Regions from separate parts of the Pseudomonas sp. GW821-FHT09A09 genome, predicted to be linked through region 3. Evidence: predicted binding sites of a transcription regulator. Region 3 holds the regulator's gene; each other region holds the start of a gene.
What was found. Region 3 encodes sigma-54, which starts transcription at its own class of promoters, with help from an activator protein. Its sites were predicted from a motif close to ANTGGCATNNANNTTGCTNT; they were not measured.
Positions count from the first base shown of each region.

Region 1: a site for sigma-54 is predicted at 3,641-3,660, ahead of AC07OV_RS15270 (CmpA/NrtA family ABC transporter substrate-binding protein). Genes of this name have one in related genera too.
Region 2: a site for sigma-54 is predicted at 6,283-6,302, ahead of flgB (flagellar basal body rod protein FlgB). Genes of this name have one in related genera too.
Region 4: a site for sigma-54 is predicted at 2,007-2,026, ahead of glnK (P-II family nitrogen regulator). Genes of this name have one in related genera too.

Region 1 covers NZ_JBWKPU010000015.1:30,322-37,719, reverse strand. The annotation lists gene rmf (ribosome modulation factor) at 111-326, shown strand; gene AC07OV_RS15290 (quinone-dependent dihydroorotate dehydrogenase) at 605-1,624, opposite strand; gene AC07OV_RS15285 (transglycosylase SLT domain-containing protein) at 1,711-2,172, opposite strand; gene AC07OV_RS15280 (winged helix-turn-helix domain-containing protein) at 2,165-2,533, opposite strand; gene AC07OV_RS15275 (secretin N-terminal domain-containing protein) at 2,748-3,488, opposite strand; gene AC07OV_RS15270 (CmpA/NrtA family ABC transporter substrate-binding protein) at 3,788-5,014, shown strand; gene AC07OV_RS15265 (ANTAR domain-containing response regulator) at 5,028-5,603, shown strand; gene AC07OV_RS15260 (nitrate/nitrite transporter) at 5,814-7,025, shown strand; gene AC07OV_RS15255 (bifunctional protein-serine/threonine kinase/phosphatase) at 7,025-7,398, shown strand, end outside.
Region 2 covers NZ_JBWKPU010000038.1:14,135-21,532, forward strand. The annotation lists gene AC07OV_RS25570 (ribonucleoside-diphosphate reductase subunit alpha) at 1-2,866, shown strand, start outside; gene flgE (flagellar hook protein FlgE) at 3,294-4,610, opposite strand; gene flgD (flagellar hook assembly protein FlgD) at 4,642-5,370, opposite strand; gene flgC (flagellar basal body rod protein FlgC) at 5,387-5,830, opposite strand; gene flgB (flagellar basal body rod protein FlgB) at 5,834-6,241, opposite strand; gene cheR (protein-glutamate O-methyltransferase CheR) at 6,571-7,398, opposite strand.
Region 3 covers NZ_JBWKPU010000011.1:78,577-85,974, reverse strand. The annotation lists gene AC07OV_RS12080 (class II fumarate hydratase) at 1-334, shown strand, start outside; gene AC07OV_RS12075 (DUF2753 family protein) at 362-805, shown strand; gene AC07OV_RS12070 (superoxide dismutase) at 807-1,418, shown strand; gene AC07OV_RS12065 (ZIP family metal transporter) at 1,451-2,344, shown strand; gene AC07OV_RS12060 (HPr family phosphocarrier protein) at 2,451-2,723, opposite strand; gene rapZ (RNase adapter RapZ) at 2,740-3,597, opposite strand; gene ptsN (PTS IIA-like nitrogen regulatory protein PtsN) at 3,600-4,064, opposite strand; gene hpf (ribosome hibernation-promoting factor, HPF/YfiA family) at 4,075-4,380, opposite strand; gene AC07OV_RS12040 (RNA polymerase factor sigma-54) at 4,456-5,949, opposite strand; gene lptB (LPS export ABC transporter ATP-binding protein) at 6,134-6,859, opposite strand; gene lptA (lipopolysaccharide transport periplasmic protein LptA) at 6,859-7,392, opposite strand; gene lptC (LPS export ABC transporter periplasmic protein LptC) at 7,379-7,398, opposite strand, start outside.
Region 4 covers NZ_JBWKPU010000014.1:80,686-88,083, reverse strand. The annotation lists gene AC07OV_RS14720 (YifB family Mg chelatase-like AAA ATPase) at 1-1,338, opposite strand, end outside; gene AC07OV_RS14715 (accessory factor UbiK family protein) at 1,552-1,812, opposite strand; gene glnK (P-II family nitrogen regulator) at 2,235-2,573, shown strand; gene AC07OV_RS14705 (ammonium transporter) at 2,608-3,948, shown strand; gene AC07OV_RS14700 (secondary thiamine-phosphate synthase enzyme YjbQ) at 4,160-4,585, shown strand; gene sutA (dormancy-specific transcriptional regulator SutA) at 4,689-5,015, shown strand; gene AC07OV_RS14690 (HAD family hydrolase) at 5,192-5,887, opposite strand; gene xerC (tyrosine recombinase XerC) at 5,884-6,783, opposite strand; gene AC07OV_RS14680 (DUF484 family protein) at 6,786-7,398, opposite strand, start outside.

The sequences.
Region 1 (7,398 bases), on a different contig from region 3:
ACATTGGCTCGCCACGCCGGCAGCGAGCCCACCAACGGCAGAAAAACTCTGCCCGGCCTCGGACGAGGCCGAAGGATATCTAGACAGTCAACAAGTGAGGGAAACACCCTATGAGAAGACTTAAGCGTGATCCGTTGGAAAGAGCATTTTTACGCGGATATCAATATGGCGTTCATGGAAAATCCCGTGAGCTTTGCCCATTTACTCTACCGTCGGTACGCCAAGCCTGGATCAACGGCTGGCGAGAAGGACGCGGCGACAACTGGGACGGTATGACTGGCACTGCGGGCATCCACAGACTCAACGAACTTCACGCCGTCGGCTAATCAGGGCACTTAATTCCGACACACCACCTTTGGATTTGTAACGACTTACCATGCACGCCCCATCCGGGCGGCGGGCTTCGGCCCAGGGGGCTCCTTTATGGAGCCCTTTTTATTGGCTGGAAAAAACTACCCGACGTACTCGGACTCAGGGTGGGAGCGGGCGTGTGTGGGAGCCGGGCTTGCCCGCGATGCAGCCACCTCGGTGTGTCAGTCACACCGCAGTGATGCCATCGCAGGCAAGCCAGCTCCCACACAAGCCTGCTCCTGCAATAAAAGTGTCAGCGCAGTGCAGCGATCGCATCCACCGACTGGCGAATCAGTTCCGGGCCCTTGTAGATAAAGCCCGAGTACAACTGCACCAGGCTGGCACCGGCCGCGATTTTCTCGGCTGCATGCTTGCCTTCGGTGATGCCACCCACGGCGATGATCGGCAGGCGCCCTGCCAGTTCGGCCGCCAGCACCTTGACGATATGGGTACTCTTGTCACGCACCGGCGCGCCCGACAGACCGCCCGCCTCGTCACCATGGGCGAGCCCTTCGACGCCAACACGGCTGAGGGTGGTGTTGGTGGCGATCACTGCGTCCATGCCCGAATCCACCAGGGCCTGGGCGACCAGCACGGTTTCTTCATCGCTCATGTCCGGAGCAATCTTGATCGCCAACGGCACGCGCTTGCCGTGGCGCACGGCCAGGTCTTCCTGGCGCTGGCGCAGGGCTTCGAGCAGTTGCTTGAGGGAATCACCAAACTGCAGGCTGCGCAGGCCCGGGGTATTCGGCGAGCTGACGTTGACGGTGACGTAGCTGGCATGGGCGTAGACCTTGTCCAGGCAGATCAGGTAGTCATCCACCGCACGTTCAACCGGGGTGTCGAAGTTCTTGCCGATATTGATCCCGAGAATGCCGGTGTACTTCGCCGCCTGCACCCGGGACAGCAGGTGATCAACCCCCAGGTTGTTGAAGCCCATGCGGTTGATGATCGCCTCGGCTTCCGGCAAGCGGAAGATGCGTGGCTTGGGGTTGCCCGGTTGTGGCCGTGGGGTCACGGTGCCGATTTCGACAAAACCGAAACCCAACTGTGCGAAGCCGTCGATGGCCGCGCCGTTCTTGTCCAGGCCGGCAGCCAGGCCGACCGGGTTGGGGAAGTCCAGCCCCATCACCGACACCGGCATTTTTGCCGGCGCCTTGCATACCAGGCCATTGAGCCCCAGTCGGCCACCGGCGCCGATCAGGTCCAGGGACAGATCGTGGGAGGTTTCCGGGGAGAGTTTGAACAACAGCTGGCGGGCCAGGGTATACATGGGCGGGCTAGACTCGGGTGGCGGCAAAAGGTGGCGGCGATTATAGCCGGGGTGGCCGTGTACACGCGAGGCATGCCGTCCAATCATCAATAACGCTGCGCGACCAGTGCCTCATAACGCGCCCAGATTTTCTGCGCATAGCGCATGCGCAAGGCCTCACGCTGCGGCCCCGGGCCTGCGCCCACATTGTAGGAACCCACCGCCGTCCAGTTGTAGCCGAAACGCTGGACGAACTCGGCAAGAATCGAAGCGCCCACCTCCACCGACAGGCAAGGCTCGCTCAACAAGCGCTCCTCGGTAATGCCCTGCTTGAGCAGGCGCGGCAAGTGAATGCTGTTGATCTGCATCAAGCCGATGTCACGCGTGCCGTTGCGGTTGGCGTGGTTTACCGCTTGCGTGCGATAACCCGACTCCACGGCAGCGATGGCCTGTAGCAGCTCGGGCTCAAGGTCATAGCGGCTGGCAGCCTCGTTCCAGCAGTTGGCCAGCGCTTGATTGCCGCCCAGGCACGCCACCAGCAACAGGCTTTTGCTCCAGGTACTAGCCATTGCTGGCTTGACCACAGGCGGAACACACACCCCGCTTTTCAGCCTGCACCGGGCAGGTAAAGCGATAACCCCGGCCGTAGATCGTCTTGATAAACCCCTTGTCGGTCTTCAAGTGCTTGCGCAACGCGTAAATGCACCGCGTCAGCGACTCCTCGGCCACTTCGCCCCGAGGCCACGCCTGCTCCAGCAAACGGTCCTTGGTCATCAGCGCGCCACCGGAGCCCAATAATAGACGCAGAACCTGGCCCTCCTTGGGAGGCAACTGAATATCCGCGCCCACTCCCGTCAACCGCCCATCGCCGTGCAAGGTCCAGCGATCAAACACGAGGGACGTCGACACTCCATCACTTGCGACGGCCATGCACACCTCTGTATTCGACTTTCGACATTGAAACCCTCATTGCCACTACTGGCTGCCCAATCAACGCCATGACTATAAAAACCTGTTCCGCAACCCACGCCAGGACAAAGCCGATTTACCCGTCGATTTTCGGAAGTACCCAGTAAGAAAATTCTCCACCCACGCCAAGGCTCACCACTGCTCATTCATTTGCCCGCCAATACATCGAACGAATTCAGGGGGGCGCTGGCTCGTTCGCCTGCTGGGGTACGTCCAACTCCGCCACCCATTGCTTGATCAACTTGACCTGCGCCGGTGTACCCCTGACCAGCAAACTGTTGATGTCGGGATAGGCAATGACGGCGAACCCCTTGTCGGCCAAAAGGTGCTTGCGGTTACGCACCAGCAAGGTCTCGATCATGGAGTTCATCCCCGGCACCGTAGGTTCATCTGCACTGGCCCCGGACTTACGGTCCGCCACAAAGTGATGGAGCACTGCCACCACCCCAAACGCCTGCTCGGGCACCTTTGCAGGCTGGCGATCCATCAATTGCGCCAACCGCAGCACGCGGTCGACATAGCTCGGCGGCCCGGACACATAGAACATGCGCTGCCCGCTCTCACGCAGAGGGAAGCGGGACTCTTCCAGCCCTGTCCCTTGCATGAGGCTGCGTAGCCTGCCGACGGATATATGCCGGAGCACGACCGCCGAACGTCTGATTTCGGCGGCCTCGTAGAGGTACAGCGCTTGTCGGTCACGGTGCCAGATCAGCCCCTCCTGCCTGGCCAGCGCCTCCAACACCTGCTCGGGCGCAGCAAAATCGAACGATCCACTGACGCGCTTGCGATCCACCTGCCGGCTGACCACAACCGCAACCCCAAGAGGCCCGGACAACGCGTTGAGTACGCTGCCCAGGCTTGCATCCTGCGCCTGATAGACCTCGCCCCAGGCCGCCGCGCAACCGAGCAGCAACACAGCACACAACACACACCGGCATAGCCAGTGACAGGTCAACGTTGCGGCGGAATCAGCGTGCAAAGTGGGTTTACCTCAGCGGTCCGGCGTAGAGAAGCGGCCATACTGAAAGGCAAGCGGCGCTCAATCTTGATGAAAAGCTGATGACATTGCGTGGCATGTGCCTTGCTACACACTTGGCATCAGGGCCTGCGCCACCGTCGGAGCAGGCCTACGGACAAAGGCGTCGTTACCCTTCAATGGCTCATAGCGCCATCCGAGGGAACGACGCTTTTTTTTGAGAGAAAAGGTAGGTGTTGATGAACGATTCGGTCGGCAACAGCCCGGTGAATAATCCACTGGCGTGGGTCAACGGCAGTGACGCCCCGGAAAAGAGCAGCCTGGACCTGGGTTTCATGGCGCTGACCGATTGCGCATCGCTGGTGGTCGCCGCCACCCAGGGTTTCGCCCAACCCTACGGGCTGACACTGAACCTCAAGCGCCAGTCCTCCTGGGCCAACCTGCGCGACAAACTGGTCAGCGGTGAGCTGGACGCCGCCCATAGCCTGTACGGGCTGATCTACGCCGTACACCTGGGTATCGGCGGTGTAGCGCCCACCGAGATGGCGGTGCTGATGGGGCTCAATCAAAACGGCCAGAGCATCAACCTGTCCCACGGTTTGCAACAGCAAGGCGTGACCACTCCCGAGGCACTGGATCGCCACGTGCACCAAAGCCGAACAAAACTGACCTTCGCCCAGACATTTCCCACGGGTACCCACGCCATGTGGCTGTATTACTGGCTGGCGAGCCAGGGCATCCACCCGTTGCAGGACGTGGACAGTGTGGTGGTCCCGCCGCCGCAGATGGTCGCGCACCTGCAGGCCGGGCGCATCGACGGTTTTTGTGTCGGTGAGCCCTGGTGTGCCAGCGCAGTCAAGCAACAACAGGGCTTCACCCTGGCGACCACCCAGGCGATCTGGCCCGACCATCCGGAAAAGGTACTCGGCTGTACCCAGGCGTTCGTCGAGCAATACCCCAACACGGCGCGGGTGCTGGTGATGGCCATTCTTGAAGCCAGCCGTTTTATTGAAGAAAGCCAGGAAAACCGTCGCTCTACCGCACAACTGCTCAGCGCCCGCGACTACCTGGATGCCCCGCTCGACTGCATCGAACCCCGACTGCTGGGCAACTATGACGATGGGCTGGGCAACCAGTGGCAAGACCCTCACGCCTTGCGTTTTTTTGCGAGTGGAGAGGTCAACCTGCCCTACCTGTCGGACGGCATGTGGTTCATGACCCAGTTCCGCCGCTGGGGTCTGTTGCGCGAAGACCCGGACTACCTGGGCGTCGCCCGCCATGTCCAGCAACTGGACCTGTACCGTCAGGCCGCCAGCGCGGTGGGCGTTTCAAGCAACCCCCAGGACATGCGCAGCAGCCAACTGATCGACGGCAAGGTCTGGGACGGCAGCAACCCCGCCGCCTACGCGCGCAGCTTCCGCCTGCACGCCATGGCCGACCACGCCAGCCGCCAAGCCTTGCGCTGACAGGAGCACGACTATGTTGCGAATCCTGTTGATCAACGACACACCGCGCAAAGTCGGCCGGCTCCGGGCCGCGCTGATTGAGGCCGGGTTCGAGGTCATTGATGAGTCGGGCCTGACCATCGACCTGCCGGCGCGCGTCGAAACGGTGCGACCGGACGTGATCCTGATCGATACCGAGTCACCCGGGCGCGACGTGATGGAGCAGGTGGTGCTGGTCAGCCGCGACCAGCCACGGCCGATCGTGATGTTTACCGACGAGCACGACCCGAATGTGATGCGCCAGGCGATCAAGTCGGGCGTCAGCGCCTACATTGTCGAAGGCATCCAGGCCCAGCGCCTGCAGCCGATTCTCGACGTGGCCATGGCGCGCTTCGAGAGCGACCAGGCCCTGCGCGCCCAGCTCCAGGCGCGGGACCAGCAACTGGCCGAGCGCAAACGCATCGAGCTGGCCAAGGGCATGCTGATGAAAATGAAGAGCTGCAATGAGGAAGAGGCCTACACCCTGATGCGCCGCCAGGCCATGAGCCGCCAGCAGAAACTGATCCAGGTGGCCGAGCAGATTATCGCCATGAGTGAGCTGCTCGGCTGATTTGGCTCAGCTCTTGCTAAGCATTCATCACAGGTAACCAACGGCGGTTGCCCCTCCACGACAAAGACGTCGCACATCCGGTTTGCCCCCGCAAACCCGGTGGCGGCGTTTTTTCGTTTTGGCCCCAGTGCATGGGGCCGGTGGGGCAGCCTTCGCCGGCTGTTCCATCACCCGGCCTTCTTACAAGACTCCCAACCGTTGAGGTGCGTGATGAAATCAAGCTTCTGGAAATCCGGGCACACCCCGACCCTGTTTGCCGCGTTCCTGTATTTCGACCTGAGTTTCATGGTCTGGTACCTGCTGGGCCCGCTGGCGGTGCAGATCGCCGCCGACCTGCACCTGACCACCCAGCAGCGCGGCCTGGTGGTGGCGACGCCGATCCTGGCGGGCGCCGTATTGCGCTTCCTGATGGGCATGCTGGCCGACAAGCTGTCGCCCAAAACCGCCGGGCTGATCGGCCAGGTGATCGTGATCGCCGCGCTGTTCGGCGCCTGGAAGCTGGGCATTCACAGCTATGAACAAGCCTTGTTGCTGGGCGTATTCCTGGGCATGGCCGGTGCGTCATTTGCCGTCGCCCTGCCGCTGGCCTCGCAGTGGTACCCGGCCGAACACCAGGGCAAGGCCATGGGCATCGCCGGCGCCGGCAACTCCGGTACCGTATTTGCCGCCTTGCTCGCACCAGTGCTGGCCGCAGCGTTTGGCTGGAGCAATGTGTTTGGCTTCGCGCTGATCCCGCTGGTGCTCACCCTGATCGTCTTCGCCTGGCTGGCGCGCAATGCACCGGAACGCCCGAAGGCCAAATCCATGGCCGACTACTTCAAGGCCCTGGGTGACCGCGACAGCTGGTGGTTCATGTTCTTCTACAGCGTGACGTTTGGCGGTTTCATCGGCCTGGCCAGCGCCCTGCCCGGCTACTTCAACGACCAGTACGGCCTGAGCCCGGTCACGGCCGGCTACTACACCGCGGCCTGCGTGTTTGGCGGCAGCCTGATGCGCCCGTTGGGCGGCGCATTGGCTGACCGGTTCGGTGGCATCCGCACCCTGCTCGGCATGTACAGCGTGGCGGCGATCTGCATCGCGGCGGTGGGGTTCAACCTGCCCAGTTCCTACGCGGCATTGGCGCTGTTCGTCTGCACCATGCTCGGCCTCGGCGCAGGCAATGGCGCGGTGTTCCAACTGGTACCGCAGCGCTTTCGCCGTGAGATCGGCGTGATGACCGGCCTGATCGGCATGGCCGGTGGGATCGGCGGTTTTGCCCTGGCGGCCGGCATGGGCGCGATCAAGCAAAGCACCGGCAGTTACCAGATGGCGCTGTGGTTGTTCGCCAGCCTTGGCGTGCTGGCCTGGTTCGGCCTGCACGGGGTGAAACGCCGCTGGAGAACCACTTGGGGTTCGGCCGCCGTGACCGCTGCCCGCGTCTGATGAGCCTGCAACTGAGCGTCGCCCACGCCAGCGCCATCGGCCCACGGGCAGAAAACCAGGACGCCCTGCGCGTGGTCACGCCGGTCGCGGAACTGGCCGCCAGCAAAGGTTACCTGTGTGCATTGGCCGACGGTGTGAGCCAATGCGCCGATGGCGGGTTGGCTGCACGCTCGACCTTGCAGGCCCTGGCCCTGGACTATTACGCCACGCCGCAAACCTGGGGCGTGGCCCAGGCCCTGGAACGCCTGCTGCTCGCACAAAACCGCTGGCTGCAGGCCAATGGCGGTGGCCAGCCGTTGCTGACCACCCTCAGCGCCCTGGTGTTTCGCGGCCAGCGCTTCACCCTGGCGCACGTCGGCGATTGCCGGGTGTA
Region 2 (7,398 bases), on a different contig from region 3:
AGGCTCCGTGCCGCAGGCCGCTGATTCGAACCTGGATCTGTCCGCCACCGCACCCGGCCAATTGCGAGTGATCAAGCGTAACGGCACTGTCGTTCCTTACACCGATGACAAAATCACCGTCGCCATCACCAAAGCGTTTCTTGCAGTTGAAGGTGGCACCGCTGCTGCCTCGTCGCGCATCCACGACACCGTTGCCCGCCTGACCGAACAAGTCACCGCGACCTTCAAGCGTCGCATGCCGTCGGGCGGCACCATCCACATCGAAGAAATCCAGGACCAGGTCGAACTGGCCCTGATGCGTGCCGGCGAGCAGAAAGTCGCCCGCGACTACGTGATCTACCGCGACTCGCGCGCCAAAGAGCGTGCCGTGCGCTCCCCAGCTGAAGAAGCTGCGGTACAAGCTCACCCATCGATCCGCATCACCCTGGCCGACGGCAGCTTTGCACCGCTGGACCTGGGCCGCCTGAACACCATCATCACCGAGGCCTGCGAAGGCCTGGAAGAAGTCGATGGTGACCTGATCCAGCGCGAAACCCTGAAAAACCTGTACGACGGCGTGGCCCTGACCGACGTCAACACCGCTCTGGTGATGACCGCCCGTACCCTGGTTGAACGCGAGCCGAACTACTCGTTCGTGACTGCGCGCCTGCTGATGGACACCCTGCGTGCCGAAGGCCTGGGCTTCCTGAAAGTCGCCGACAGCGCCACTCACCACGAGATGGCCGACCTGTACGCCAAAGCCCTGCCGGCCTACATCGCCAAGGGTATCGAATTCGAATTGCTGAACCCGGTTCTGGCCACCTTCGACCTGGAAAAACTGGGCAAGGCGATCAACCACGAGCGTGACCAGCAGTTCACCTACCTGGGCCTGCAAACCCTGTACGACCGTTACTTCATCCACAAGGACGGTATCCGCTTCGAACTGCCGCAAGTGTTCTTCATGCGCGTGGCCATGGGCCTGGCGATCGAAGAGAAGCACAAAGAAGACCGTGCGATCGAGTTCTACAACCTGCTGTCGTCCTTCGACTACATGTCGTCGACCCCGACCCTGTTCAACGCCGGCACCCTGCGTCCACAGCTGTCCAGCTGCTACCTGACCACCGTGCCGGATGACCTGTCGGGCATCTACCACGCGATCCACGACAACGCCATGTTGTCCAAATTCGCCGGCGGCCTGGGCAACGACTGGACCCCGGTGCGTGCACTGGGTTCGTACATCAAGGGCACCAATGGCAAGTCCCAGGGCGTTGTACCGTTCCTGAAAGTGGTGAACGACACCGCCGTCGCCGTGAACCAGGGTGGCAAGCGCAAAGGCGCTGTGTGTGCCTACCTGGAAACCTGGCACATGGACATCGAAGAGTTCATCGAGCTGCGCAAGAACACCGGTGATGACCGTCGTCGTACCCACGACATGAACACCGCCAACTGGATCCCTGACCTGTTCATGAAGCGTGTCTTCGATGACGGCAAGTGGACCCTGTTCTCGCCCTCCGAAGTGCCGGACCTGCACGACCTGACCGGTAAAGCCTTCGAAGAGCGCTACGAGTACTACGAAGCCCTCACCGAGTACCCAGGCAAGGTCAAGCTGTTCAAGACCATCCAGGCCAAAGACCTGTGGCGCAAAATGCTGTCCATGCTGTTTGAAACCGGCCACCCATGGCTGACCTTCAAAGACCCGTGCAACCTGCGCAGCCCGCAGCAGCACGTGGGCGTGGTCCACAGCTCGAACCTGTGCACCGAGATCACCTTGAACACCAACAAGGACGAGATCGCCGTTTGCAACCTGGGCTCGATCAACCTGCCGAACCACATCGTCAACGGCAAGCTGGACACCGCCAAGCTGGAGCGCACCGTCAACACCGCCGTTCGCATGCTCGATAACGTGATCGACATCAACTACTACTCGGTGCCACAGGCGCAGAACTCCAACTTCAAGCACCGTCCGGTTGGCTTGGGCATCATGGGCTTCCAGGACGCGCTGTACCTGCAGCACATTCCTTACGGTTCGGATGCTGCGGTCGAGTTCGCCGACAAGTCCATGGAAGCGGTCAGCTACTACGCGATCCAGGCTTCCTGCGACCTGGCCGACGAGCGCGGCGCCTACGAGACGTTCCAGGGTTCGCTGTGGTCCAAAGGCATCCTGCCGCTGGATTCGCAACAGATCCTGATCGAAGCCCGTGGCCAGAAGTACATCGACGTTGACCTGAACGAATCCCTGGACTGGGCGCCGGTACGTGCCCGTGTGCAGAAAGGTATTCGTAACTCCAACATCATGGCCATCGCACCGACCGCCACCATCGCCAACATCACTGGCGTGTCGCAGTCGATCGAACCGACCTACCAGAACCTGTATGTGAAATCGAACCTGTCGGGCGAATTCACCGTGATCAACCCGTACCTGGTCCGCGACCTGAAAGCCCGCGGCCTGTGGGACTCGGTCATGATCAACGACCTGAAGTACTACGACGGTTCCGTGCAGCAGATCGAGCGCATCCCGCAAGAACTCAAAGAGCTCTACGCGACCGCCTTCGAAGTGGACACCAAGTGGATCGTTGACGCCGCCAGCCGTCGTCAGAAGTGGATCGACCAGGCTCAGTCCCTGAACCTGTACATCGCCGGCGCTTCGGGCAAGAAGCTGGACGTGACCTACCGCATGGCGTGGTACCGTGGCCTGAAAACCACTTACTACCTCCGTGCCCTGGCTGCGACCAGCACCGAGAAGTCGACCATCAACACCGGTAAGCTGAACGCTGTTTCCAGCGGCGGCAACCACGGTGACGACTCGGTTCTCGCCGCTCCCGCCGGTCCGGCGCCAGTGCCAAAAGCCTGCGCGATCGACGAGCCGGATTGCGAAGCTTGCCAGTAAGCTGAGCCGGTAGGCGCGCAAAGGCGCCTACCCGAGAACCCCCGCCAAGCCTCCGGGCTTGCCGGGGGTTTTCTTTTATGGGCGTGGCACGGGCCTCTGTTTGGACATGCAATCACCTGTGGGAACTGGCTTGCCGGCGATAGCGGTGTATCAGCCACATAGCTATCGCAGGCAAGCCAGCTCCCACCATTGACCGGGCCTTTGTCGAACCATCCGTCGCCTGATACACCGCCAACCCTTGTAGGAGCCGGCTTGCCGGCGATAGCGACCTTCCTGTCGGCATATCCTTTTCCTGGTACCCCGCCATCGCCGGCAAGCCGGCTCCTACATGGGGTCGCGTTGCGTCGCGCAGGGTTGTGTTGGGTTACCGGAATGCGCCCACAAAAAAGCCCCTCGTGTGAGGGGCTTTTTGTGGAGCGTTAACGCATCAGGTCATCTGAATGATGGTCTGCATGATGGTGCTCTGGGTGGAGATGGTCTTGGCGTTCGCCTGGTAGTTGCTCTGGGCCTTGATCAGGTCCACCAGCTCGTTGGTCAGGTTGACGTTGGAGTTCTCCAGGGAGTTGGCCACGATCGAACCCAGGGTGCCGGCTTGCGGGGTGTCGTAACCCGGCTGGCCCGAAGCGAAAGTCTCTCTCCAGGTGGTGCCACCGGCTGGCTGCAGGCCTTGTTCGTTGTTGAAGCTGGCCAGGGAGATCTGGCCGATGGCCTTGCTCTGCTGGTTGCTGAACGTGGCGAACAGTACGCCGCTGCCGTCGATTTTCAGGCCGGTGATCTGGCCAGTCGCATAACCGTCGGTGGTCGGCGGGTTGCGGTAGGTGGCCGAGTTGTATTGGGTGATGTTGCCCATGTTGATTGCGATGCCGGTAGGGTTGGCAGTCGCACCGTTTGCCTTCCACACACCATTGGTCACGGTACCCGGCACCCAGCCGGTGATGGTCAGGGTATTGCCGGTCACACCTGCCCCAGCAACAGTGGTGAGCTTGCCGGAACCATCAAACGTCAGCGTCGTCGCAGCAGGTGGCGCAGTGCCTGCGCCTGTGCCCGTTGGCAGTGTGCCGTCCGGGTTACGGCCATCGATCAGCGTGTAGGATTTCCAGACGTTGCTGTCGGTCTTGACCAGGTACTGCACCATCGGGTGAGCGTTACCTTGGTTGTCGTACAAGGTGGTGCTGTATTGAGTGGTAAAGGTACTGGTGTCACTTGGGTCAAACGGCTTGGTCGTCTGGTTGATCACCGCTTCTGAAGAGTTCAGGTTACTGGTGGAGTCCACCTTGGTGGACGCCTTCGGCGGCAGGTTCGACAGGTTCAGTTGCAGGTCAGTCAGGCCGCCCTTGATGATCTTGCCATCGGCGTCCGCCGCGTAGCCTTGCAGGCGCGAGGTGCCGGTGTTGTTGGTGATGTAGCCGTCTTTGTCGGCACGGAAGGCACCGCTGCGGGTGTATTCCAGCGAGCCGTCGCTGGCCTTCTGCACGAAGAAGCCACCGCCCTGGATCGCCATGTCCAGGATGCCGCCGCTGTTGTTCACGTCACCTTGGGTGAACTGCTGGGACACAGCCGCCAGGTTCACACCGTTGCCGATGCTGTTCTGGCCGGTGCCCAGCTTGGACGCCGCGTAGATGTCCGCGAATTCCGCACGGGACGACTTGAAGCCAGTGGTCGCGACGTTGGCGATGTTGTTGCCGGTCACGTCCAGTTGTTTGTTGGCCGCATAGAGGCCGCTCAGGCCGATGTTAAAAGACATGTTTCTCTCCTTCTGCCGTATTTAGCCGGCTCTATGTACCGATAGTCTGAATTTGCGACAGCTTGACGCTGCCCATGCCGCCTGCAAGGTTCAACAGCATTTCGCCGCCGGTCTTGCTCAGCGTCACGCTGGTAACGGTTGCCGGCAGCGAAGTGGCCAGGGCAACCGAGTCGCCCTTGTCGTTCTTCGTGGTGGCGGCAAAGGTGTAGGTACCGGCAGGGGCGACTTCGCCCTTGTCGTTCTTGCCATCCCAGATAAAGCTCGCATCGCCGGCGCTTTGGGCACCCATGTCGATGGTGCGCACCACGTTGCCGTCTTTGTCGGTGATCTTCACGGAGACGTTGCCCGTCGCCGCCGTCACCGCTACCGAACCGGTCATGCTCTTGCTGGTATCAACCATGGCCTTGTCGGTCTGGGTGATGATCGAACGCCCCACCAGCGACGACGCTTGCAGCGCTTGCGACGAGCTGAAGTTGCTGGAGATCGCATTCACCGAGTCGTTCAGGGTGTTGATCCCTTCCAGGCTGCTGAACTGCGCCAGTTGCGCCACGAACGCGCCGTTGTCCTGAGGCGACAGCGGGTTCTGGTTTTTGAGCTGGGTCACCAGCAGTTGCAGGAATGCGTCCTTGCCCAGCGACTGGTTGCCCGTCGCCGCCTTGGAAGCGTCACCGACGCTGCTGTTGTCCGTCGCGGTCTTGACCTTCGAGTTGAAAAGGTCCTGAACCGCCGTATTGGTAGAAGTGGTATCAACAATGGCCATTATTTGGCGCCCCTTATCACTGACCCAGGGTCAGGACCTTCTGCATCATGGTTTTGGCGGTGTTCATCATTTCCGCGTTGGTCTGGAACGAGCGGCTGGCGGAGATCATGTCTGCCATCTCCTCGACCACGTTGACGTTCGGGTAGTACACGTAGCCTTTTTCGTTCGCTGCCGGGTGGTTCGGCTCGTAGCGGGCTTCCAGGTTGCTCTGGTCTTCAACGACGCCGAGCACCTGCACGCCTTGGCCGGCGGCATCCTGGTTCTGGAACAGCGAATCGCTGCCACCGCTCTGGCCGCCCTGGAACATGGTGGCGAACACCGGGTGACGGGCGCGGTAGGTCTGGTCAATGCTCGAAGACACGGTCTCGGCGTTGGCGATGTTACTGGCGACGGTGTTCAAACGCGTGGTCTGCGCGCTCATGCCACTGCCGGCAATATTGAAAACACTGGCTAGGGACATGGCTTACTCTCCACGCAGGGCTGACATCAGCCCTTTGAATTTACTGTTGAGCAGGGTAAAGCTGGCCTGGAAGTTCACCGAGTTCTCGGCGTAGGCCGATTGCTCCAGCTGGGCGTCGACGGTGTTCTGGTCGATCGACGGCTGCATCGGCGTGCGATACAGCAGCGACTCGTCACCATTGCCCAGGCCTTGCGCTTCGATATGACGGCTATTGGTCATGTTCAAGGCGAAGGTGCCGTTCTTGGTCTTGTCCTGCTGTGCAGCGAGCACGGCGGAGAAGTCCAGATCCCGAGCCTTGTAGTTCGGGGTGTCGGCGTTGGCAATGTTGTTGGCCAGGACTTCGGCACGCTGGGCGCGGAAGCCCAGGGCTTGTTCGTGGATACCGAGCGCTTTATCGAAGCTGATGCTCATGGCGGAAACCTTTAGGCTGACCTGCTTTTCGTAACTGGGTTATAGCAAGGCGCATGCCAATTAACGAAAAGGCCGTAACTCAAGGGTTTGCGAGGGGTTTGCCGGTGGCAATGCCAGAAAAGCGGCAACCGGTTTCCGCGTGGCGCCAGTAAAGCGGCAATGGGGGTTTGCCGCTCGGGGAAGGATTGCCGCAAAAAAAATGGGAGCCGACTCTTGTAGGAGCCGGCTTGCCGGCGATGCAGGCACCTCGGTTTTTCAGTTAGACCGAGGTGATGCTATCGCTGGCAAGCCAGCGCCTACAAAAGCCTGGCTCCCACAGTGTTTGGGTATTACTTGGCCTGGTAGATGATCCCCGGGCTGCACTGCACCATCTGGTAATGATCCGGCAAACCGTTCAGCGCTTCGGAAGCGCCGAGGAACAGATAGCCGCCCCGCTTGAGCGTGCCGTGGATGCGCAACAGGATGTCTTTCTTCACTTCGGCCGAGAAGTAGATCAGCACGTTGCGGCAGAACACCATGTCGAACTTGCCCAGGCTGGCGTAGCTGTCGAGCAGGTTGAACGAGCGGAACTCCACCCGGTTCTTGATCGGCGCCTTGACCGCCCAGCGCCCTGCCCCTTTCGGGTCAAAGTAACGCTGCAGGCGCTCCTGGGACAAACCACGGCCCAGGGCCAGGCTGTCGTACTCGCCGGTCTTGCAGTTGGTGAGCATGGTGCCGGACAGGTCGGTGGCAACGATTTGCGCACCTGCCTTCAATTGGCCCATGTTGGTTCGTTCGAACTCGTCGATGGACATCGAGATCGAGTACGGCTCCTGCCCCGAAGAACACGCCGCCGACCAGATGCGCAGGCGCTGACCCGGGCTGGCCTTGATGGCTTCGGGCAGCACTTTGCTCTTGAGCACCTCAAAGGGGTAGGTATCCCGAAACCACAGGGTTTCGTTGGTGGTCATGGCATCGACCACCATTTCCTTGAGGCCACTGCGCGGCTGGCCCTGGATGCGCTGGACCAACTCGCCCAGGGACTTGATACCCTGCTGTTCCATCAGTTTGTTGAGACGGCTGGATACCAGGTACTGCTTGTTTTCACCGAGCAATATGCCACAGGCTTTTTCCAGGAAGACCCGGAATTGTTCGAAATCCAAATTACCCGTAGACAA
Region 3 (7,398 bases):
CAACTTCGAGCTCAACGTGATGTTGCCGATCATCGCCCAGAACCTGCTCGGCAGCCTTGAATTGCTGGCCAACGCCAGTCGCTTGCTGGCAGACAAAGCCATCGCCAGCTTCAAGGTCAACGAAGGCAAGCTCAAGGAAGCGCTGTCGCGTAATCCGATCCTGGTCACTGCACTCAACCCGATCATTGGTTATCAAAAGGCCGCTGAAATCGCCAAGAAGGCCTATCAACAGGGCCGCCCTGTGATTGATGTCGCCCTCGAGCACACCGACTTGCCGCGCAGCCAGCTGGAGGTCCTGCTGGACCCGGAAAAGCTCACCGCTGGCGGCGTGTAACCACCGACCCTGCTTTGGAGGCTCACCATGGAGCACTGGAAACGCACGATCGAACGGGCCAATCGCTGCTTTATGGCGGGCGAATTGGTCGACGCTCGGGAGGCCTATTTGCAAGCCCTGGCCCTGGCTCAAGTGTTATTCGAGCGCTGGGCGGATGCCGACGAAGCAGTGGCGGCTTGCGTCATTTCCCATCACAACCTGGCGGACCTGCATTTGCGCCTGAACCAGCCGAAGGAGAGCGCGGAATACCTGTGCGCTATCCACCAGCGCCTGCTTCAGACCATGCAGGACCCGCGGCTGAGCCCGCAATTGCGCGAAGCAGCCCTGCGTCAGAGCAGCAAGACCTACGTCGAGTTGTTGAATTTCATCAGCGATCACGGTGAGTACCCGCGTACCCATCGCTTGCTGGGCGGCACTGCGGCGCAAACGGATGCGTCGATCCGCAACAGTCCTTATTACGGAGCTCATTGATATGACTTACACGTTGCCAGCCTTGCCCTACGCCTACGATGCTCTTGAGCCGCATATCGATGCGCAGACCATGGAGATTCACTACACCAAACATCACCAGACCTACATCAACAACCTCAACGCGGCGGTCGAGGGCACTGAGTTTGCGGGTTGGCCGGTAGAGCGGCTGGTGTCCAGCGTGCAGCAATTACCGGAAAAACTGCGGGCTGCGGTCATCAACCAAGGCGGTGGGCATGCCAACCACTCGCTGTTTTGGGCCGTGATGTCGCCCAAAGGTGGCGGCAAGCCAGAGGGCGCGTTGGGCAAGGCCATCGATGAGCAATTGGGTGGTTTTGACAGCTTCAAGGAAGCCTTCACCAAGGCCGCCCTAACCCGTTTCGGCAGCGGCTGGGCGTGGCTGAGCGTCACCCCGCAAAAGACGTTGGTGGTGGAAAGCAGCGGTAACCAGGACAGCCCGTTGATGAGTGGCAACACGCCGATCCTGGGTCTCGACGTCTGGGAGCACGCCTATTACCTGCTCTACCAGAACCGCCGCCCCGAATATATCAACGCCTTCTACAGCGTCATCAACTGGCCGGAAGTCGCCGCACGCTACCAGGCCGCGTTGGCCTGATATTCATCCAATAACAAGATCTAAGGCCGACTATGGGCACTGAAACACTGGCGATCAGCAGCGGGCGAATGTTTCGTTATGCGTTTGGCTCGCTGCTGCTGTTGGCAGGTACTGCATTGCTGGTGGCTCACGGGCTGGCCTGGCTGGATCTCGAACCGCGCATTCTGCGGGCACTGCAGGGCGGGGCGATTTGCGCGCTCGGCACTGCATTGGGTGCGGTGCCGGTGTTGGTGATTCGCCGGATGCCCGTCGCGCTCAGCGATACCTTGTTGGGTTTTGGCGCGGGTGTGATGCTCGCTGCCACAGCGTTTTCGCTGATCGTGCCGGGTATTACCGCAGCTGAAAGCCTGGGGCTTTCGCCTTGGGGCGCCAGTGGCTTGATCAGTTTCGGCATCATGCTGGGCGCCTTCGGGTTGTACCTGGTCGACCGCAAGGTCTCCGGCGCAAGCCCGGAAATGCTGGTGGGCACACCGGATAACCCTGTGATTCCCCCGCGCATCTGGCTATTCGTGTTTGCAATCATTGCCCACAACATCCCGGAAGGCATGGCTGTTGGTGTCTCGGCGGGCGGTGGTATGCCGGATGCGGACAGCCTGGCCATGGGCATAGCCCTGCAGGATGTGCCCGAAGGTCTGGTGATTGCGTTGGTATTGGCTGGGGCAGGGATGTCGCGGGTCAAGGCGTTCTTGATCGGCGCGGCGTCAGGTTTGGTGGAGCCGGTATTTGCCGTGCTTTGCGCCTGGCTGGTCAGTCTGGCCGAGGTGTTGTTACCGCTTGGGTTGGCGTTGGCGGCGGGTGCGATGCTGTTGGTCGTGACTCACGAGGTCATCCCGGAGTCGCGGCGCAATGGTCACGAAAAACTCGCCAGCCTTGGCCTATGCATCGGCTTTTGCTTGATGATGGTGATGGACACGGCCCTGGGATAAACCGCTTTCCGTAGGAGCCCGGCTTGCCGGCGATGGCGTCCTCAAGTCCAACACCTGACTCAAAGGCCTCATCGCCGGCAACCCGGGCTCCTACAAAGGGATGGGGCTATTCGCCTTCGTCGAAGAAGTTATTGATCAGCGCCACCAGCGCGGCCATGGCTTCGTCTTCCTGCTCGCCTTCTGTCTTCAAGTGAATCCTGGTGCCTTTGCCAGCCGCCAACATCATCATGGCCATGATGCTCTTGCCATCGACCATGGACTCCGGCGTGCGCCCGGCGCGGATCTGGCAAGGAAACTGCCCGGCCACGCCGACGAATTTGGCTGAGGCGCGGGCGTGCAGGCCCAGCTTGTTGATGATTTCAATTTCCAGAGCGGGCATCGCGCAGGTGTTCCTTTCAGCTAAGGTCGCGGTGGCGGACCTGGACGTTCTTGAGGGTTTGTTGCAGCACCTGGCCCAGGCGCTCAGTCAGGTAGACAGAGCGGTGGTGACCACCGGTGCAGCCAATGGCAATGGTGACATACGCGCGATTGCTCGCGGCAAAGCGGGGTAGCCATTTGAGCAGGTAGCTGGAGATATCCTGGAACATCTCTTCAACATCCGGCTGCGCGGCCAGGTATTCGGCTACCGGCAAGTCCAGCCCGGACTGTTCGCGCAGTTCCGGCTTCCAGTAGGGGTTGGGCAGGCAGCGCACGTCGAACACCAGGTCAGCGTCTACTGGCATGCCGCGCTTGAAGCCAAACGACTCCACGAGAAACGCAGTACCCGGTTCAGGCTGGTTGAGCAGGCGCAATTTGATTGCGTCACGCAGCTGGTACAGGTTGAGGCTGGTGGTGTTTATCTTGAGGTCGGCAAGGTCAATGATCGGGCCCAGCAGCTTGGTTTCATCCTCGATGGCTTCTGCCAGGGAACGATGGGGGCTGCTGAGGGGGTGACGTCGGCGGGTCTCGGAAAAACGCTTGAGCAGGGTCTCTTCGTCGGCGTCCAGGTACAGCACATCACAATGAATATGCTTGGCCCGCACTTCTTCGAGCAATAGTGGGAAGCGCTCAAGGTGGCTGGGCAGGTTGCGAGCATCGATCGAAACGGCAACCAGCGGCTGGGCCAGTTCGGTGTGGATCAGCGCGCGTTCCGCCAATTCCGGCAGCAGGCCGGCCGGCAGGTTGTCGATGCAATAGAAGCCGTTGTCCTCAAGAACATTGAGGGCGGTACTTTTACCCGAGCCGGAGCGGCCGCTGACGATGATCAAACGCATGATTACTGCCCGTTCTGTTCATCCAGGACAACCTGATAGAGCGCCTCGTTGCTGCTGGCGCTGCGCAGTTTGTCGCGTACTTCCTTGCGGTCGAGCATGCTGGCGATCTGCCGAAGCAGTTCCAGGTGCGCATCGGTGGCGGCTTGCGGGACCAGCAGGACAAACAGCAGGTCGACCGGAGCGCCGTCGATGGCGTCGAAATCGATGGGGGCATCCAGGTGGAGCAGGGCGCTCACCGGGGATTCACAGCCTTGCAGGCGGCAGTGGGGAATGGCGATGCCGTTGCCAAAACCGGTAGAACCGAGTTTTTCACGGGCGATAAGCGCCTCATACACAGCTTGCGTATCCAGCTCGGGCACTTCGCGGCCGATCAGGTTGGCAATTTGTTCGAGGGCGCGCTTTTTACTGCCGCCCGGCACGTTCACGAGGGAACGGCCGGGGGTCAGGATGGTTTCAAGTCGGATCATGGGGGGAGAGTTAACGACCTGTACCTTGCATCAGGTGCAGATTCTTTTCCTTATGCTTTATGAGTTGGCGGTCCAGCTTGTCGTAGAGCGAGTCGATCGCCGCGTACATGTCTTCATGCTCCGCATTGGCGACGAGCTTTGCATTCGGTACGTGCAGGGTGGCCTCGATTTTCTGCTTGAGCTTATCGACCTCCATGATGACCTGCACGTTGGTGATCTTGTCAAAATGCCCTGCCAGCTTGTTCAGCTTGCTCTCGGTGTATTCACGCAGGGGTTTGGTGACTTCCAGCTGGTGTCCACTGATGTTGACTTGCATACAGCTTCTCCTTCGTTGCCAGTGCATAAAGCGGCAGGCCGGGGTGCCTGCCACTGGAACGCTGTGGCCCGCCCGTCACATCAAACGCTTACGCTCGCTGGAAGGCGCGATCCCAAGGGATTCGCGGTACTTGGCGACGGTTCGACGGGCGACCTGAATGCCTTGTGCCTCCAGTAAACCAGCGATCTTACTGTCACTCAATGGCTTTTTCTGATTTTCCGCGGCAACCAGTTTTTTGATGATCGCGCGAATCGCCGTGGACGAGCATTCACCGCCTTCGGAGGTGCTGACGTGGCTGGAGAAAAAGTATTTCAGCTCATAAATACCCCGTGGGGTATGCATGAATTTCTGCGTGGTCACCCGGGAAATCGTCGATTCATGCATGCCCACCGCTTCTGCAATATCGTGCAGCACGAGGGGCTTCATCGCCTCGTCACCGTATTCCAGGAAGCCGCGCTGGTGCTCGACGATCTGGGTGGCAACCTTCATCAGGGTTTCGTTGCGGCTTTGCAGGCTCTTGATGAACCAGCGTGCTTCCTGCAACTGGTTGCGCATGAAGGTGTTGTCGGCGCTGGTGTCGGCGCGGCGTACAAAACCGGCGTACTGCGGGTTGACGCGCAGGCGTGGCACCGATTCCTGGTTGAGCTCCACCAGCCAGCGCTCGTTGTCCTTGCGCACAATCACATCAGGGACGACGTATTCGGCTTCGCTGGACTCGATTTGCGAACCTGGGCGCGGGTTGAGGCTCTGCACCAGCTCGATGACCTGGCGCAGGTCGTCTTCCTTGAGCTTCATACGACGCATCAGCTGGCTATAGTCGCGGCTGCCCAGCAGGTCGATGTAGTCATTGACCAGGCGTTGGGCTTCGGCGAGCCAGGGTGTCTTGGCCGGAAGCTGGCGCAGTTGCAGCAACAGGCACTCGCTGAGGGTGCGGGCGCCGATGCCTGCTGGCTCGAATTGCTGGATGCGGTGCAGGACGGCTTCGATTTCGTCCAGTTCAATGTCCAGTTCCGGATCGAAGGCTTCAAGAATCTCTTCAAGCGTCTCGTCTAGATAACCCTGGTTATTGATGCAGTCGATCAGGGTCACGGCGATCAGGCGATCGGTGTCGGACATCGGCGCCAGGTTCAGTTGCCACAGCAGATGGCTCTGCAGGCTCTCGCCGGCGGACGTTCGGGTGGTGAAATCCCACTCGTCATCATCATTGCTCGGCAGGCTACTGGCGCTGGTCTGGTAGACGTCTTCCCAGGCCGTGTCCACGGGAAGTTCGTTGGGAATGCGTTCGTTCCATTCGCCGTCCTCCAGGTTGTCCACCGTCGGGGCGGTTTCCTGATAGGAGGGTTCCTGCACGTCGGAATTGGGTTTTTGCTCGATGTTGTCGGCCAGCGGGTCTGCATTATCGAAGTCGTCGCCTTCTTCCTGGCGTTCGAGCATCGGATTGGACTCCAGGGCCTCCTGGATTTCCTGTTGCAGGTCCAGTGTGGACAATTGGAGCAGGCGGATGGCCTGTTGCAGCTGCGGTGTCATCGTCAGCTGCTGGCCCATTCTCAGGACTAGCGATGGTTTCATGGCAGGGGCTTAACACCTTATTCGCCGGCGCAATGCGCCATCCACGACAGGGCGCGTGAGCGCCAAACATAAGCAAATTATATGCCTGATATCGGGGGCTTTGCCTAGAGCGCGGTAACAATAAAAAGCCGGAGGTTTCTATTGACTCCCGCGCGTCTCGGCAAACGGCCTGACACCACGGTGTTTACAGGCGGAACTCGTGACCCAGGTACACTTCCTTGACCAGTTCGTTGGCCAGGATGGTGGCGGAATCGCCTTCGGCGATCAGCTGGCCATCGTTGACGATATAAGCGGTTTCACAGATATCGAGGGTTTCACGAACGTTGTGGTCAGTGATCAGTACACCGATGCCCTTGGCCTTGAGGTGGTGGATGATCTGCTTGATGTCGCCCACCGAAATCGGGTCGACGCCAGCAAAGGGTTCGTCCAGCAGGATGAACTTCGGTGCGGTGGCCAATGCTCGGGCAATTTCCACGCGACGACGCTCACCACCGGACAAGCTCATGCCCAGGTTGTCACGGATATGGTTGATGTGGAATTCCTGCAGCAGGCTTTCCAGTTCCTTGCGGCGGCCATCGCGGTCGAGCTCCTTGCGGGTCTCAAGGATCGCCATGATGTTGTCCGAAACCGACAATTTGCGGAAGATCGACGCTTCCTGGGGTAGATAGCCGATACCGGCACGAGCACGACCGTGCATCGGCTGGTGGCTGACATCCAGGTCGTCGATCAGAACGCGACCCTGATCCGCCTGGACCAGGCCGACAATCATGTAAAAACAGGTGGTCTTGCCGGCACCGTTGGGGCCGAGCAGGCCGACGATCTGGCCGCTGTCGATCGACAGGCTGACGTCGCGCACGACCTGACGGCTTTTGTAGGCCTTGGCCAGATGCTGGGCTTTCAGGGTTGCCATTACTCGGCCTTCTTCTTCGGCTGGATAACCATGTCGATACGCGGACGAGGTGCGGTGACCTTGTTGCCATTGGCGCGACCGGCGTTGGCGACCTGTTTCACAGTGTCATAGGTGATTTTTTCACCTTCCGTGGTGTTGCCGTCGGTGCTGACAACCTTGGCCTGGTCAATCAGGACAATGCGGTTCTGCTGGGCGTGATACTGGATGGTCTTGCCGTAGCCCTTCATCGGAGCGGTATCGGCAGGCGCCTGCTTCTGCTCGAAATAGGCCAGGTTGCCCACCGACGTCACGACGTCGATGTCGCCCGCCTTGGTGCGGGTCAGTGTCACGGTATTCCCGGTGATTTTCATCGACCCCTGGGTAATGATCACGCCACCGGTGTAGGTCGCGACACCTTGCTTGTCATCCAGCTGCGCATCGTCAGCCTGGATGTGGATCGGTTGCTGGCTATCGTTCGGCAGAGCCCAGGCGCTCACGCTTCCCAGTGCTGCGCCCAGACCGAGCAAAATAGGGAGAGTTTTAACGAGCCTCATACTGTC
Region 4 (7,398 bases), on a different contig from region 3:
GCTTTCGTCGGTCTTCACCAATTGGCAATGCTCCTTCAGCCCCGGCAGGTCGAGGAAGGCATTCGCGCACCCTTGTCGCCGTTGTTGACGCTCCCGAGCCTCGGCCACCTGCGCTGAGGCGGTCGCGGTGTTGTCGCCAGCCTGTTGGGTCGGGTTGAGCGCCGTGGTTTCCCGGGCGACCGTGAGGTGCAAATCGATGCGGTCCAGCAGCGGCCCCGAGAGCTTGTTGCGGTAGCGCTGTATCTGTTCCGGCGTGCAGCGGCAGCGCCCGCTGGGTTCGCCCAGATAGCCGCAAGGGCAGGGGTTCATGGCTGCCACCAGTTGGAAGCGTGCCGGGAAACTCACCCGGTCGCGGGCGCGAGAAATCACGATGTGACCCGACTCCAACGGCTCGCGCAGCACCTCCAGCACTTTGCGATCAAACTCCGGCAGTTCATCCAGGAACAGCACGCCGTGATGGGCCAGGGTGATTTCTCCTGGTTGTGGCTTTGACCCGCCCCCGACCAATGCCGGGCCGGACGCTGAATGGTGCGGCTGGCGAAACGGCCGGTGGGGCCAATGGCTCAAGGGCGCCAAGCTGACGACGGACTGAATCGCCGCGACTTCCAGGGCTTCCTGTTCACTCAGCGGCGGCAGCAACCCCGGCAGGCGGCTGGCGAGCAAGGTCTTGCCCGTACCGGGCGGCCCGCTCAACAGCAGGTTATGTGCGCCCGCCGCCGCGATCAGCAGCGCGCGCTTTGCCGCAAGCTGCCCTTGCACCTCGCTCAGGTCCGGGTAAGGCTTGTTCAGGTACAGCAGGCCGTCGGACTTGTACGGCTCGATCGGTACGTGCCCATTCAGGTGCGCCACCACCTGCAGCAGGTGGTCGACGGCGATCACCGTCAACCCCGACGCCAGGCACGCCTCCTCGGCATTCGCCCGGGGCACTATCACGGTGCGCCCGGCCTTGCGTGCCGCCAGCGCGGCCGGCAACACCCCCTTCACGGCACGCACCTCACCCGACAACGCCAACTCCCCCAGGCATTCCACGTTATCGAGCATCAACGACGGCACCTGCACGCTGGCCGCGAGGATTCCCAAGGCAATCGCCAAATCAAAACGCCCGCCGTCCTTGGGCAGGTCGGCGGGCGCGAGGTTGAGGGTGATGCGACGGGCGGGGTATTGCAGCGCGCTGTTGAGGATGGCACTGCGTACGCGGTCCTTGCTTTCCTTGACGGCGGTTTCGGGCAGGCCGACCAGGGTCAGGGACGGCAAGCCGTTGGCCATGTGCACTTCGACGGTGACGGCAGGGGCTTCTACGCCAACCTGGGCGCGGCTGTGGACGATGGCGAGGGACATGCTCGTTCCTTGAATGGAGGGCCGCTTCCTGCGGTTTTTCAAGGGTAGACGAGGTGGGGAAGAGCGAGGCGGGGGAGGTTTTACAGAACGTATCCAGAGCAACCCACGGCGCTTTATGTGGGAGCTGGCTTGCCTGCGATGCAGACGACTCGGTATTTCAGTTGTACCGAGGTGATGCGATCGCTGGCAAGCCAGCTCCTACAGGGGGTGGCGTTATTCAGACGGCGGTGTCAGCCGTGCTTCCAGCTCTGCCACCTTCGCCTCCAGGCTCTCCAGCCGCGCACGCGTGCGGGCCAGGACCACCATCTGGCTATCAAACTCTTCCCGGCTCACCAGGTCGAGTTTGCTGAAGCCACTTTGCAGCAGCGCCTTGAACTGGCTTTCGATTTCGTTGCGGGGCAGCGGGGTGTCGCCGCTGAACAGGCGAGAGGCGTGGCCGCTCAGGGCGTCGAGGAGGTCTTTGGGCGCGAGCATGGGAAATATTCCGGAAAACTGTTGGCCGGCAGTGTACCACGCACCGTCTATAGTCTTTTTCACGGCCTGGGGCGCACGCTTTTCGCGCAATGGGGCGGGCAGTGGCGCACTGTTTTTGTGCGCATTGCCGCCGCCAAAAAGCCCGGCAGGTGGGCATAAGTGGGCAAAGGACTGATTTCAGTGATTTTTACGGAGCTGGCAAGGTTTCTGCTTAGACGATCATGACCCATGCACTGATGCAGTCGCTGTGACGAATGCAGTGCGCCGACGGATCAGGGGTACAGGTTTCGTCACCAGTGGTTCGCTGGCGTCGCAAAGGCAAATGCCGAGGCGACGACGCGTTACAAAGCCAGGCACTGCGCTTAGACTTGAGACGGGTTTGTTTTCCTGGGGCAAGTCCACCAATTCGGGAGAGAGTTTTCATGAAGCTAGTCACTGCCATCATCAAGCCGTTCAAGTTGGACGATGTACGCGAGTCGTTGTCCGAGATCGGCGTGCAGGGCATTACCGTTACTGAGGTCAAAGGCTTCGGTCGGCAGAAGGGTCACACCGAGCTGTATCGCGGCGCGGAATACGTGGTCGATTTCCTGCCGAAGGTGAAGATTGATGTCGCCATTGACGACAAGGATCTTGACCGGGTTATCGAAGCGATAACCAAGGCCGCCAACACCGGCAAGATCGGTGACGGCAAGATCTTCGTGGTCAATCTGGAACAGGCTATTCGCATCCGTACCGGCGAAACCGATACCGACGCAATCTAAGCCGCCAAACCCCAACGCCCCAGGAGAAAACAATATGACTCTGCGTAAATTCGCAGGGCTAGGAGCCCTGTTGTCCCTCGTAATGCCGGCCCTGGCATTGGCGGCGGACCCAGCCCCTGCTCCAGTCCTCAATTCCGGCGACACGGCGTGGATGCTCACATCCACCGCGCTGGTACTGTTCATGACCATTCCGGGCCTGGCGCTGTTCTACGGCGGCATGGTTCGCTCCAAAAACATTCTTTCCGTGATGATGCAGTGCTTCGCCATCACCGGTCTGATCACCATCCTGTGGTTTGTCTACGGCTACAGCATGGCGTTCGATACCACCGGTATGGAAGCGGGCGTTGTCAACTTCAATTCCTTCGTGGGCGGCCTGTCCAAGTTGTTCCTGTCGGGCGTCACCCCGGCGAGCATCACCGGCCCTGCGGCGCTGTTCCCTGAGGCGGTGTTCGTCACCTTCCAGATGACCTTCGCCATCATCACCCCTGCACTGATCGTCGGTGCATTCGCCGAGCGCATGAAGTTCTCCGCGATGCTGATCTTCATGGGCGTCTGGTTCACCCTGGTCTACGCGCCGATTGCCCACATGGTATGGGGCGGTCCGGGTTCGTTGCTGGGCGACTGGGGCGTGCTGGACTTCGCGGGCGGCACCGTGGTGCACATCAACGCCGGTGTGGCTGGCCTGGTGGCGTGCCTGGTACTGGGCAAGCGCAAAGGTTTCCCGACCACGCCAATGGCACCGCACAACCTGGGTTACACCCTGGTGGGCGCGGCCATGCTGTGGGTGGGCTGGTTCGGTTTCAACGCCGGTTCCGCTGCGGCGGCCAACGGCACCGCCGGCATGGCGATGCTGGTTACCCAGATCGCGACCGCTGCTGCGGCCCTGGGCTGGATGTTCGCCGAGTGGGTCACCCACGGTAAGCCAAGCGCACTGGGCATCGCCTCGGGTGTCGTGGCTGGCCTGGTAGCAATTACTCCGGCCGCTGGTACCGTGGGCCCGATGGGCGCCCTGGTGATCGGCCTGGCAGCTGGCGTGGTGTGCTTCTTCTGCGCCACTACCCTGAAACGCAAACTGGGCTACGACGACTCCCTGGACGCCTTCGGCGTGCACGGTATCGGCGGTATCCTCGGCGCGATCCTGACCGGCGTGTTCGCAGCCCCTTCGCTGGGTGGCTTCAACGCGGCTACCACTGACATCGCGGCGCAAGTCTGGATCCAGTGCAAAGGCGTCGGCTTCACCGTGATCTACACGGCCATCGTGACCTTCATCATCCTCAAGGTGCTGGATGCTGTGATGGGCCTGCGGGTTACCGAAGAGGAAGAGGCGGTTGGCCTCGACCTGGCGCAACACAACGAACGCGGCTACAACTTGTAAGTACGCGAAAAAAAGATGCCCGGCTTGCCGGGCATTTTTTTGTCTGGTGTTTGTCAGTCATGGAGCGCTGTAACGGTTTTTGCATCGAGTTTGTGATGGGATGCACACGGCACTTTTCAGCATGCGAATGTCTTACAGGCATGTAGGCGTATTCGACACTTTGTTTTTTCCCAGAGCGCGCTAGAATGCGCGCCGATGGGCGGAGAACTGTATGTGGCAACAGACCCTGATTACCCTGCGGGCAAAGCCCCGGGGCTTTCACCTGGTGACCGATGAGTTGCTGGCCGGCTTGCCTGAATTGAAGGCCTGTCGTGTGGGGCTTTTGCACCTGTGGCTGCAGCACACCTCGGCATCGTTGACCGTCAACGAGAATGCCGACCCGGCGGTTCGCCGTGACTTCGAACGTTATTTCAATTCGCTGGTGCCGCAAGGCCGTGCCGGGTTCGAACACAACGACGAAGGTCCGGATGACCTGCCGGCGCACTTCAAGGCCAGTCTCCTGGGCTGCCAGCTGAGTTTGCCGGTCAAGGCCGGCCGCTTGGCGATGGGGACCTGGCAAGGTGTTTATCTGGGCGAGCACCGTGATCATGGCGGTGCTCGTAAAGTCCTCGCCACCTTGCACGGTGAAGAGGCATAAGCCACTGGAAACCCAGTGGATGTTGATTTTTTTCCGGCAGCCTTCGACAGATGGTGAAGCTGGGCTATAACTAATCTGCTTTTCGCAAGTCATGAGGTAGAACATGAGCGACGATGATCTGGAAAACGACGAACTCGAAGTAGGTGACGAAGACGACACCGAAGAAGGTCTTGAAGCGGCGGCGGAAGACGTTGCTGACGACGACGGTGGCGATGATGCACCTGTTCCAGCCGCCAAAGGCAAAGCCAAGGCCGCTGTGTCGGTAGACGAACTGCCGAGCGTTGAAGCCAAGAACAAAGAGCGCGATGCGCTGGCCCGTGCGATGGAAGAATTCCTCGCTAAAGGCGGCAAAGTGCAGGAAGTCGAGGCCAACGTGGTGGCAGATCCACCGAAGAAGCCGGATAACAAGTACGGCAGCCGACCTATCTGAGGTCAGCCACCTGCTTGTAGGAAAAAGCCCGCCGTCGCTGCGGGCTTTTTCATGCCTGTTATTTGAGACGGGCACATCACCTGTAGGAGCTGGCTTGCCAGCGATGGCGGTCTATCAGCTGGCCCTGTGCTGTCTGGCCCACCGCTATCGCCGGCAAGCCGGCTCCTACAGGGTGATTATTTCCAGCTCTGGAGCAGTGGCGGCAGCTCGTTCAAGCTGCGGATCTCTGCATCCGGGCGCTTGTCTGCATCCCATACCTTACCTGTCGGGTTAAACCACACCGCCCGCAAACCCGCCTGCTGTGCGCCGGCAATGTCATCCCCAGGATGGTCGCCAATGTGCACCGCCTGGCCCGCGTCCACGCCGCCACGTTGCAACGCCTCTTGAAACAACCGCGCATCCGGCTTGGCAATGCCGATGTCTTCAGCACGCAAGGCAAAGTGAAAGTAATCGGCCAAGCCAACGCGCTGCACATCGGCATTGCCGTTGGTGATCACCCCCAGCAAAAAATGTTGGCGCAGGGCTTGAAGCATCGGCTCGGCTTCGGGGAACGGGGTTAGCTGATGGCGCGCATGAATGAACGCTTCAAAACACACATCCGCCATTTCCGTGGCCTGTGGCTGTGGATAACCGGCCTCTTCGAACGCATGCATCAACACGCGATGACGCAAGATGCTGATACGGTGTTTGAGCTCGGGATGACGCTCCAGCACTTGCTGGCGCAGACTGGCGAAATGCTCCAGGGGCAAGTCGCCGACCTTGGACGCATTAACCGCCAGCCATTCACGCATCGACGCTTCAGCGCTGATGATGACGGGTACGTTATCCCAGAGTGTATCGTCCAGGTCGAAGGTGATCAGCTTGATACTCATGAGTCGCCGCCCTTGATGCGTTTGGCCCGTGGATGGGCGCTGTCGTACACCGTTGCCAGGTGTTGGAAGTCCAGATGGGTGTAGATCTGCGTGGTCTTGATGTCGGAGTGGCCGAGCAGTTCCTGCACGGCGCGCAGGTCCTGGGACGACTCCAGCATATGGCTGGCAAAGGAGTGCCGCAGCATATGGGGATGCAGGTTTTGGCCCAGCTCGCGTTCGCCGGCTGCCTTCACCCGTACCTGGATCGCCCGTGGCCCCAGGCGCCGGCCTTGCTGGCTGACAAACACGGCGTCATCCGCAGGGTTGGTCAGCAGCCGCAATGGCAGCCACAGTTCCAAGGCTTCCCGAGCCTTTCTGCCCACCGGTAATACGCGGGTTTTGCTGCCCTTGCCGAGCACTTGTACCAGGCCGTCCGCCAAGTCGAGTTGATCGAGGTTCAGGCCGGTCAGCTCCGACAGGCGCAGGCCTGACGAATAGAACAGCTCCAGAATCGCCTGGTCGCGATGGGCGAGAAAGTCATCTTCGACTGCACCGTCCAGAAGCTGCAAGGCACGGTCGGTGTCGAGGGTCTTGGGCAGGCGCCGTTCGCCTTTGGGCGGAGACAGGCCATTGGCCGGGTCGTGATCGCACAGGCCTTCACGGTTCAGGTAGTGATAGAGCCCACGCACTGCCGACAGCAGACGGGACAGGCTGCGCGAGGATTGCCCGGCCTGGTGCAGGCGCGCAATCAGGCTGCGCAGGCTCTGGATATCCAGGGCCTTCCAGCTGCTGATGTGTTGTTTTTCGCAGTACGCCAGGACCTTGTTCAAGTCCCGCCGGTACGCTTCCAGCGTATGGGGTGACACCTGGCGCTCATTGCGCAGGTGAGCGCAATAAGCGTCCAGTTGCCGTTCCATGGCTAGCGCACCGCGCGCAAGGCGGTGGTGAAGCGGGGCAGCACGCGGCCCAGCACTTCGGCGATGTAGGTCAGGAACAGCGTGCCCACCGAGCTTTTGTAGTGCGCAGGGTCGCGGCTGGCGATGGCGAGTACACCATGCAGGCCTTGATGGCTGAGAGCGACCACGGCGGTGGAGCCGATCTGCTTGCGTTGCTCGACGCCAAACAGGAAGTCCAGCTCATGCTCCCGCAAGGTACCGCTGATGGTCTTGCCTTCGGACAGCAAGCCGCCAATGGCCGTTTGCGCTTCGCCGCCGCTGACCCAGCGACCCACGGGCATCGGGTTGTCGCTGAACAGGATCAGGCTGACAAACGGCACCTGAAAGTCCTGGCGCAGGCTGTCTTCCACGGCGATCACCGTTTCTTCCAGGCTGGTGGCGTCCATCAGGGTCAGGATCAGGCGGCGGGTTTTCTCGAACAGGCGATCGTTGTCGCGGGCGACGTCCATCAAGTGCGAGAGCTTGTGGCGCATTTCGATATTGCGCTCGCGCAGGATCTTCATCTGCCGCTCCACCAGCGACACGGTGTCGCCGCGCTGGTGGGGAATGCGCAGGGCCGGCAGCAGTTCTTCGTGT